2 regions of the Streptomyces sp. NBC_01551 genome follow, and region 2 is predicted to be linked to the other one. Evidence: riboswitches for the same ligand, from Rfam matches in the RefSeq annotation. Region 2 holds a riboswitch; the other holds the start of a gene.
The links. A riboswitch is a leader RNA that binds a small molecule or an ion and turns the genes downstream of it on or off. The one in region 2 is predicted to bind S-adenosylmethionine.
Positions count from the first base shown of each region.

Region 1: linked by a shared signal. The riboswitch ahead of OG982_RS07280 (aminotransferase class V-fold PLP-dependent enzyme) and the one ahead of thrC (threonine synthase) in region 2 are both predicted to bind S-adenosylmethionine.

Region 1 is NZ_JAPEPX010000001.1:1,619,099-1,622,498, reverse strand. Features, by position in the region: gene OG982_RS07290 (cytochrome bc complex cytochrome b subunit) at 1-45, shown strand, start outside; gene trpD (anthranilate phosphoribosyltransferase) at 202-1,266, shown strand; SAM riboswitch class IV at 1,377-1,493, shown strand; gene OG982_RS07280 (aminotransferase class V-fold PLP-dependent enzyme) at 1,711-3,108, shown strand; gene OG982_RS07275 (ferredoxin) at 3,121-3,400, shown strand, end outside.
Region 2 is NZ_JAPEPX010000001.1:2,871,965-2,875,364, reverse strand. Features, by position in the region: gene OG982_RS12715 (trehalose-6-phosphate synthase) at 1-343, opposite strand, end outside; gene OG982_RS12710 (glucosyl-3-phosphoglycerate synthase) at 391-1,368, opposite strand; SAM riboswitch class I at 1,554-1,711, shown strand; gene thrC (threonine synthase) at 1,705-3,003, shown strand; gene OG982_RS12700 (MoaD/ThiS family protein) at 3,039-3,317, shown strand.

The DNA.
Region 1 (3,400 bases), 1.3 Mb from region 2:
GTCGAGGAGTACAAGGAGATCCAGAGCGGCCACGGCCACCACTGATCCCCCGCACCACCGTTTGAGGGACTGATTACGGCCAGTCCCGGTGTCGCCACGGCGAGAGCCCCGTCCAGTGTCTGGACGGGGCTCTTTGCCGTCCTCCGGGGCTGGATAGGCTGAACCCCTTCCCATTTCCACGTGGACCATCAGGAGCGGACCATGAACGTTGTGACCCCGGCAGGCGGCGACAGCGTGGCGGCCCGCGGCTGGCCGGGCCTCCTCGACGCCCTGCTGACCGGCCACGACCTCGGCGCGGACGACACGGCCTGGGCCATGGACCGGATCATGCGCGGGGAGGCCACCGACGCCCAGATCGCGGGCTTCGTGGTCGCGCTGCGCGCCAAGGGGGAGACCGTCGAGGAGATCAGCGGCCTCGTCGGGAGCATGTACGAACACGCCAACCTGATCGAGGTGCCGGGCCGGACGGTGGACATCGTCGGTACCGGCGGCGACGGGGCCAAGACGGTGAACATCTCCACGATGTCGGCGATCGTCGTGGCCGGCACGGGCGCCAAGGTCGTCAAGCACGGCAACCGGGCCGCGTCCTCCGCGAGCGGGTCCTCGGACGTCCTGGAGAAGCTCGGCGTCAACCTGGACCTGACCCCCGCCGGGGTGGTGCGGGTGGCAGAGGAGGCCGGGATCACGTTCTGCTTCGCCGTGAAGTTCCACCCGGCGCTGCGGCACGTGGCCGCCGCCCGCAAGGAGCTGGGCATCCGGACCCTGTTCAACTTCCTCGGCCCGCTGACCAACCCGGCGCGGGTACGGGCCCAGGCGACCGGGGTGGCCGACCCGCGGGTCGCGCCCATCGTCGCGGGCGTGCTCGCCGAGCGGGGCTCCTCCGCGCTGGTCTTCCGCGGCGACGACGGCCTCGACGAGCTGACGACGACCGCGACCTCCCGGGTGTGGTGGGTCCGCGACGGCGGGGTGCAGGAGCGGCCGTTCGACCCGCGCGACGTGGGGATCGCCCTGGTCGACGTCGCGGAGCTGCGGGGCGCGGACGCCTCGTACAACGCGGACGTCGCCCGCCGGCTGCTGGCCGGGGAGACGGGCCCGGTGCGCGACGCGGTGCTGCTGAACTCGGCGGCGGCGCTGGTGGCGCTGGACCCGTCGGCGGCGTCGCTGGAAGAGCAGATCGCCGCCGGGATCGCCCGTGCGGCCGAGTCCATCGACTCGGGTGCGGCGCGGGCCGCGCTGGAGCGCTGGGTGGCGGCGAGCAACGCGTAGAGGTCCGGCCGCGGCCGAGCGGTGCGAGAACGGCGTGAAAGCGCAGACCCCGGTCCACGATGCGGACCGGGGTCTTGCGCGTGCGGGATCTTGTGGCAGGATGCTGACCAGGTCACGAGTGACAGCGTTTAGGCCCCGGCTTGCTGTCCGGCAACCCTCCTTCCGTGGCGGGGTGCCCCGGGTGATGACCAGGTCGTAGGCAGCAAGGCCTACGGCAAGCGCGGATCCCTCGACACCAGGGGTCCTGGTCTCTCGAGGAGCGTTTTCCGTGAGCAAGCGAATGCGATAGGGCGAATCCGCCCCTTCTTCACCCCTCGGAACAGGGTCACTTCCGTGTACCCCCGTTCATTCCGAGGTCCTTCCCGTACCCCGGACGGCTGCCGAGCCGTACCCGCGTACGGGCACACCGAAGCCATTCAGCCCTGCCTGCCGGGAGATACCGCCATGTCCGCATCCCTGAACGCCGCCGCCACCGCCGCCACCGTCGCCGCCTCCGCTTGCGAGCCCGGCTGTGCCACCGAGCCGCTCGCCGTCCTCGGCCGCGACGTCACCGTCCCGCTCGTCACCGGCGGCGAGGTCACCTACGCCGCCCTCGACTACGCGGCCAGTGCCCCCGCGCTCCAGCGGGTCTGGGACGACGTGGCCGCGTACGCCCCGTACTACGGCAGCGTGCACCGCGGTGCGGGCTACCTCTCCCAGCTGTCCACGGACCTCTTCGAGCAGAGCCGGGTCACCGTCGCCGAGTTCCTCGACTGCCGTCCGTCCGACCAGGTGGTCTTCACCCGGTCCACCACCGACTCCCTGAACCTGCTCGCCGCCGTGCTGCCGGCCGACTGCCAGGTCTTCGTCTTCGAGACCGAGCACCACGCCTCGCTGCTGCCGTGGACGAACGCCCGGGTCACCTACCTCAACGCGCCGCGCACCCCGGCCGAGGCCGTCGCGACGCTGGAGCGGGCCCTCGCCGACCGCGACCCGTACGGCCCGGCGCTGGTCTGCGTGACCGGCGCGTCCAACGTCACCGGTGAGCTGTGGCCGGTCAGGGAGCTCGCCGCCGCCGCGCACGCCCACGGGGCGCGGATCGTGCTCGACGCCGCCCAGCTGGCCCCGCACCACCCCGTCTCGGTGCGGGAGCTGGACGTGGACTGGGTCGCCTTCTCGGGGCACAAGCTGTACGCGCCGTTCGGCTCGGGCGTGCTGGCCGGCCGGGCGGACTGGCTCCAGGAAGCCGAGCCGTACCTCGCGGGCGGCGGCGCCTCGCGGAAGGTGGCCCGCCGCGAGGACGGCGGCGTCGACGTCGAGTGGCACACCACGGCCGCCCGCCACGAGGCCGGCTCCCCGAACGTGATCGGCGTCTACTCGATCGCCTCGGCGTGCAAGGCCCTGACGGAAGCCGGGTTCGAGAGCCTCGTCGAGCGGGAGCGCCACCTCATCGCGAAGGTCCGCGAGGGCCTGGCGGAGGTTCCGGCGGTGCGGGTCCTGTCCCTCTTCGGGGACGACGCGCCGCGCGTCGGCGTCATCTCGTTCGTGGTGGACGGCTGGAACAGCTCCCACTTCGCCGCCGCGCTGTCCGCGGAGTACGGGATCGGCGTCCGCGACGGCCTGTTCTGCGCGCACCCGCTGGTGCGCACGCTGCTGGGCAGCGAGCCGCAGGCCCAGGGCGAATGCGGTGCCCCCGAGGCGGCCCCGGGCGAGCGCTCCCTCAACGCCATCCGCGTCAGCTTCGGCGCCGGCACCCCCGACGAGCACGTCGACCGCTTCGTCCGCGCGGTGCGGGAACTCGTCGCGGACGGCGCCAAGTGGCAGTACCGCACGGAGGAAGGCCGCTGCGTGCCGGCCGTCTGACATCGTTCGTCCATGACGTACTGGGATCCGATACCGACCGTCCGGGCGCTGGTGGGCCGTCCGCATCCGCTGTGGCGGGGCGACCGGGTGAGCCGCGACTGGTCCGGACCGGCCCCCGACGGTTGGGAGCAGCGGGACTGGCGCGGCGTTCCGGGTCCGTTCTATGCGGCCAACTCCGACAACTGCCTCACCGGACGGCAGTGCGCGCCCGACCACGTCACGTACGACGACCACGGGAGCGAGTTCGTGTACCGCCAGCCCCGGACGCCCGCGGAGGTGCATGCGCTGACCT
Region 2 (3,400 bases):
GCCGGAACTCCGCGTCGAAGACGGGCGCCGTCGGGACGTCGTAGAGGTGGTGGTGGGTGAACCACAGCACCGAGTTCGCGATGCCGTTGTACGCGTCGTCGTACACCGTCTCGTCGATGTCCAGCATCCGGACGCCTGGTTCGGAGACGCCTTGGCGGACCGCCTCCCGGTCCGCCTCGGAGAGCGCCGCGCAGACCCACAGCGCGTCCGGCTGCCGCGCCAGCGCCGCGGAGAGGCCGGAGACCAGACCGCCCCCGCCGCGCCGGGCGGTGAGGGTGCCGTCGGCGGCGAGGGCGTACGAGAGGGGGCCGCGGTTGGCGGCGACGAGTACCGAGTAGGCCATGCCGCGAACCTAGCCCGGCCCGCCCCGGCTCAAACGTGCGTTCCCGGTCATGCCACCCGGCGCACCGCGTACTCCTCGATGTCCGCCATCGGCGGCCGCTCCTCCGTGTCCACCGGGTACGTGCGCGGTACGAAGCCCTCCGGACCCCGCTCGAACTGCGTCAGCTCCGGGCGTACGAGGTGCCCGCGCGACTGCCGGACCAGCGCCGTCCGGTAGATCGCGGCGGCCATCCGGCCCAGCGCCTGCCCGTCCTGGTGGCGGTGCAGCCGGACGCCCACGTCCACCTGCGCCAGCGCGTCCAGCCCCACCGTGTGCAGCGCGTCCACCAGCAGGCCGAGCTCCACCCCGTACCCGACGGGGAACGGGAGCCTCTCCAGGAGGGACCGCCGAACGGCGTACTCGCCGCCCAGCGGCTGCACGAAGCCGGCCAGCTGCGGCCAGTGCAGGTTCAGCAGCGGGCGCGCCACCAGCTCCGTGACCCGCCCGCCCTGCCCCGGAGCCTTGCCGGAGGCGAGCCCGTCGAATTCGGGGCCGAGCGGGCGGTCGTACATCGCCTTGACGAACTCCACCCCCGGGTCGGTCAGCAGCGGGCCGACGATCCCGGACACGAAGGAGGACGAGAAGTCGCGCAGGTCGGCGTCGACGAAGCAGACGACCTCCCCGCTGGTCGCCAGCAGCGACCGCCACAGCACCTCGCCCTTGCCGGGCAGCGCCGGCAGGCGCGGCAGGATCTCGTCCCGGTGCACCACACGGGCGCCGGCCTTGGCCGCGACCTCCGCCGTCCGGTCACTGGAGCCCGAGTCGACCACCACCAGCTCGTCCACCAGCGGGACCGGCAGCCCGTCGATCAGGTCGCGCCGGATCACCTCCACGATCGCGCCGACCGTGGCCTCCTCGTCGAGCGCGGGCAGCACCACGCTGACCGTCGTACCGGCCGCCCGTTTCCGCTCCAGCAGCTGGTCGAGCGGTCGGTCGGCTGCGGACCAGGAGCGGTCGGCCAGCCAGCGCTCCACCTCTTCCAGCACGTTCTGCACTCCCTGGTTCATCCGTGGTTTCGTCCGAAAAGTGATCCATCTCGCGGTTCGGACGGCTGTCTCAACCGCCCGCACCTTCGGTTACAGTCTTGAACAACGCGAAGGACCACCGCATGCCGGGGTCCCCGCGCACAAACGCACCGGCGCGCCACAGAGCGCGTGTGCCGGTGCCATACCGCTCATCCAGAGGGGCAGAGGGACACGGCCCGTTGAAGCCCCGGCAACCCTCCAGTCGGTTCTCGCGATCGCGCACACAGCGACGTCAGCGGGGTCCCCGGCTAGGGAAGGTGCCAATTCCGTCTCATGGCGAAGTGCGCCATGGGGAAGATGAGGAGAAAGGGCCTCGCCATCATGGCTGCACAGACTGTTGCCACCTCTGTCGACCTCGGACCTGCCACCGGCCTTTCGTGTCGCGAGTGCGGTACCCGCTTCGAGCTCGGCCCCATCTTCGCCTGCGTCGAGTGCTTCGGGCCGCTGGAAGTGGCCTACGAGCTCCCGACCGGCGACCCGGCGGCCCTGCGGGCCGCGATCGAGGCCGGCCCCAACAACATCTGGCGCTACGCGCCGCTGCTGCCCGTCCCGGCGGACGTCGCCTCCAAGCCCAGCCTGAACCCGGGCTTCACCAAGCTCGTGGATGCCGAGAACCTGGCCAAGGAGCTGGGCGTCACCGGCAAGCTCTACGTCAAGGACGACTCCGGCAACCCGACGCACTCCTTCAAGGACCGCGTCGTGGCCATCGCCGTCGAGGCCGCCCGCGCCTTCGGCTTCACCACCCTGTCCTGCTCCTCCACCGGCAACCTGGCCGGCGCCGTCGGCGCCGCGGCCGCCCGCGCCGGCTTCCGCTCCTGCGTGTTCATCCCGCACGACCTGGAGCAGGGCAAGGTCGTCATGGCCGGTGTCTACGGTGGCGACCTCGTCGGCATCGAGGGCAACTACGACGACGTCAACCGCTTCTGCTCCGAGCTCATCGGCGACCCGCTGGGCGAGGGCTGGGGATTCGTCAACGTCAACCTGCGCCCGTACTACGGCGAGGGCTCCAAGACCCTCGCGTACGAGATCTGCGAGCAGCTCGGCTGGCGGCTGCCGGACCAGATCGTCATCCCGATCGCGTCCGGCTCCCAGCTGACGAAGATCGACAAGGGGCTCCAGGAGCTGGTCAAGCTCGGTCTGGTCGAGGACAAGCCGTACAAGATCTTCGGCGCCCAGGCCGAGGGCTGCTCCCCGGTCTCCACCGCCTTCAAGGCCGGCCACGACGTGGTCCGCCCGCAGAAGCCGAACACCATCGCCAAGTCGCTGGCGATCGGCAACCCGGCGGACGGCCCGTACGTCCTGGACATCGCCCGCCGCACCGGCGGCTACGTGGAGGACGTCACCGACGAGCAGGTCGTCGAGGCCATCAAGATCCTCGCGCAGACCGAGGGCATCTTCGCCGAGACCGCGGGCGGCGTGACCGTCGGCGTGACGAAGAAGCTCATCGAGAACGGGCAGCTCGACCCGGCGCTGACCACCGTGGTCCTCAACACCGGTGACGGCCTCAAGACCCTGGAGGCGGTGGCCGCGGACAGCGGGCAGACCGCCACCATCCGCCCGAGCCTGGACGCGTTCCGCGCCGCCGGCCTCGCCTGATCTTCTTCTCCCGCACCCGGAAAGGCAGTAGCTCCATGAGCGTCAACGTCCGCATCCCCACCATCCTGCGCACCTACACCGGCGGGCAGGCCGAGGTCGCCGCCGAGGGCGCGAACCTGGCCGAGGTCATCGCGTCGCTGGAGCAGAACCACCCGGGCATCGCCGCTCGCGTCCTGGACGACCAGGGCAAGCTGCGCCGCTTCGTGAACGTCTACGTCAACGACGACGACGTGCGCTTCGAGGGCGGTCTGGACGCGGTGACGCCGGACGGTGCGGGCGTCTCGATCATTCCCGCCGTCGCGGGCGGCTGCTGAGCCTTCACGAGGCCCCCGCCGCTTCTCCAGGTGGCACGCGTAAACGAAATTGCCCCCTCCGTTAATAAACGGAGGGGGCAATT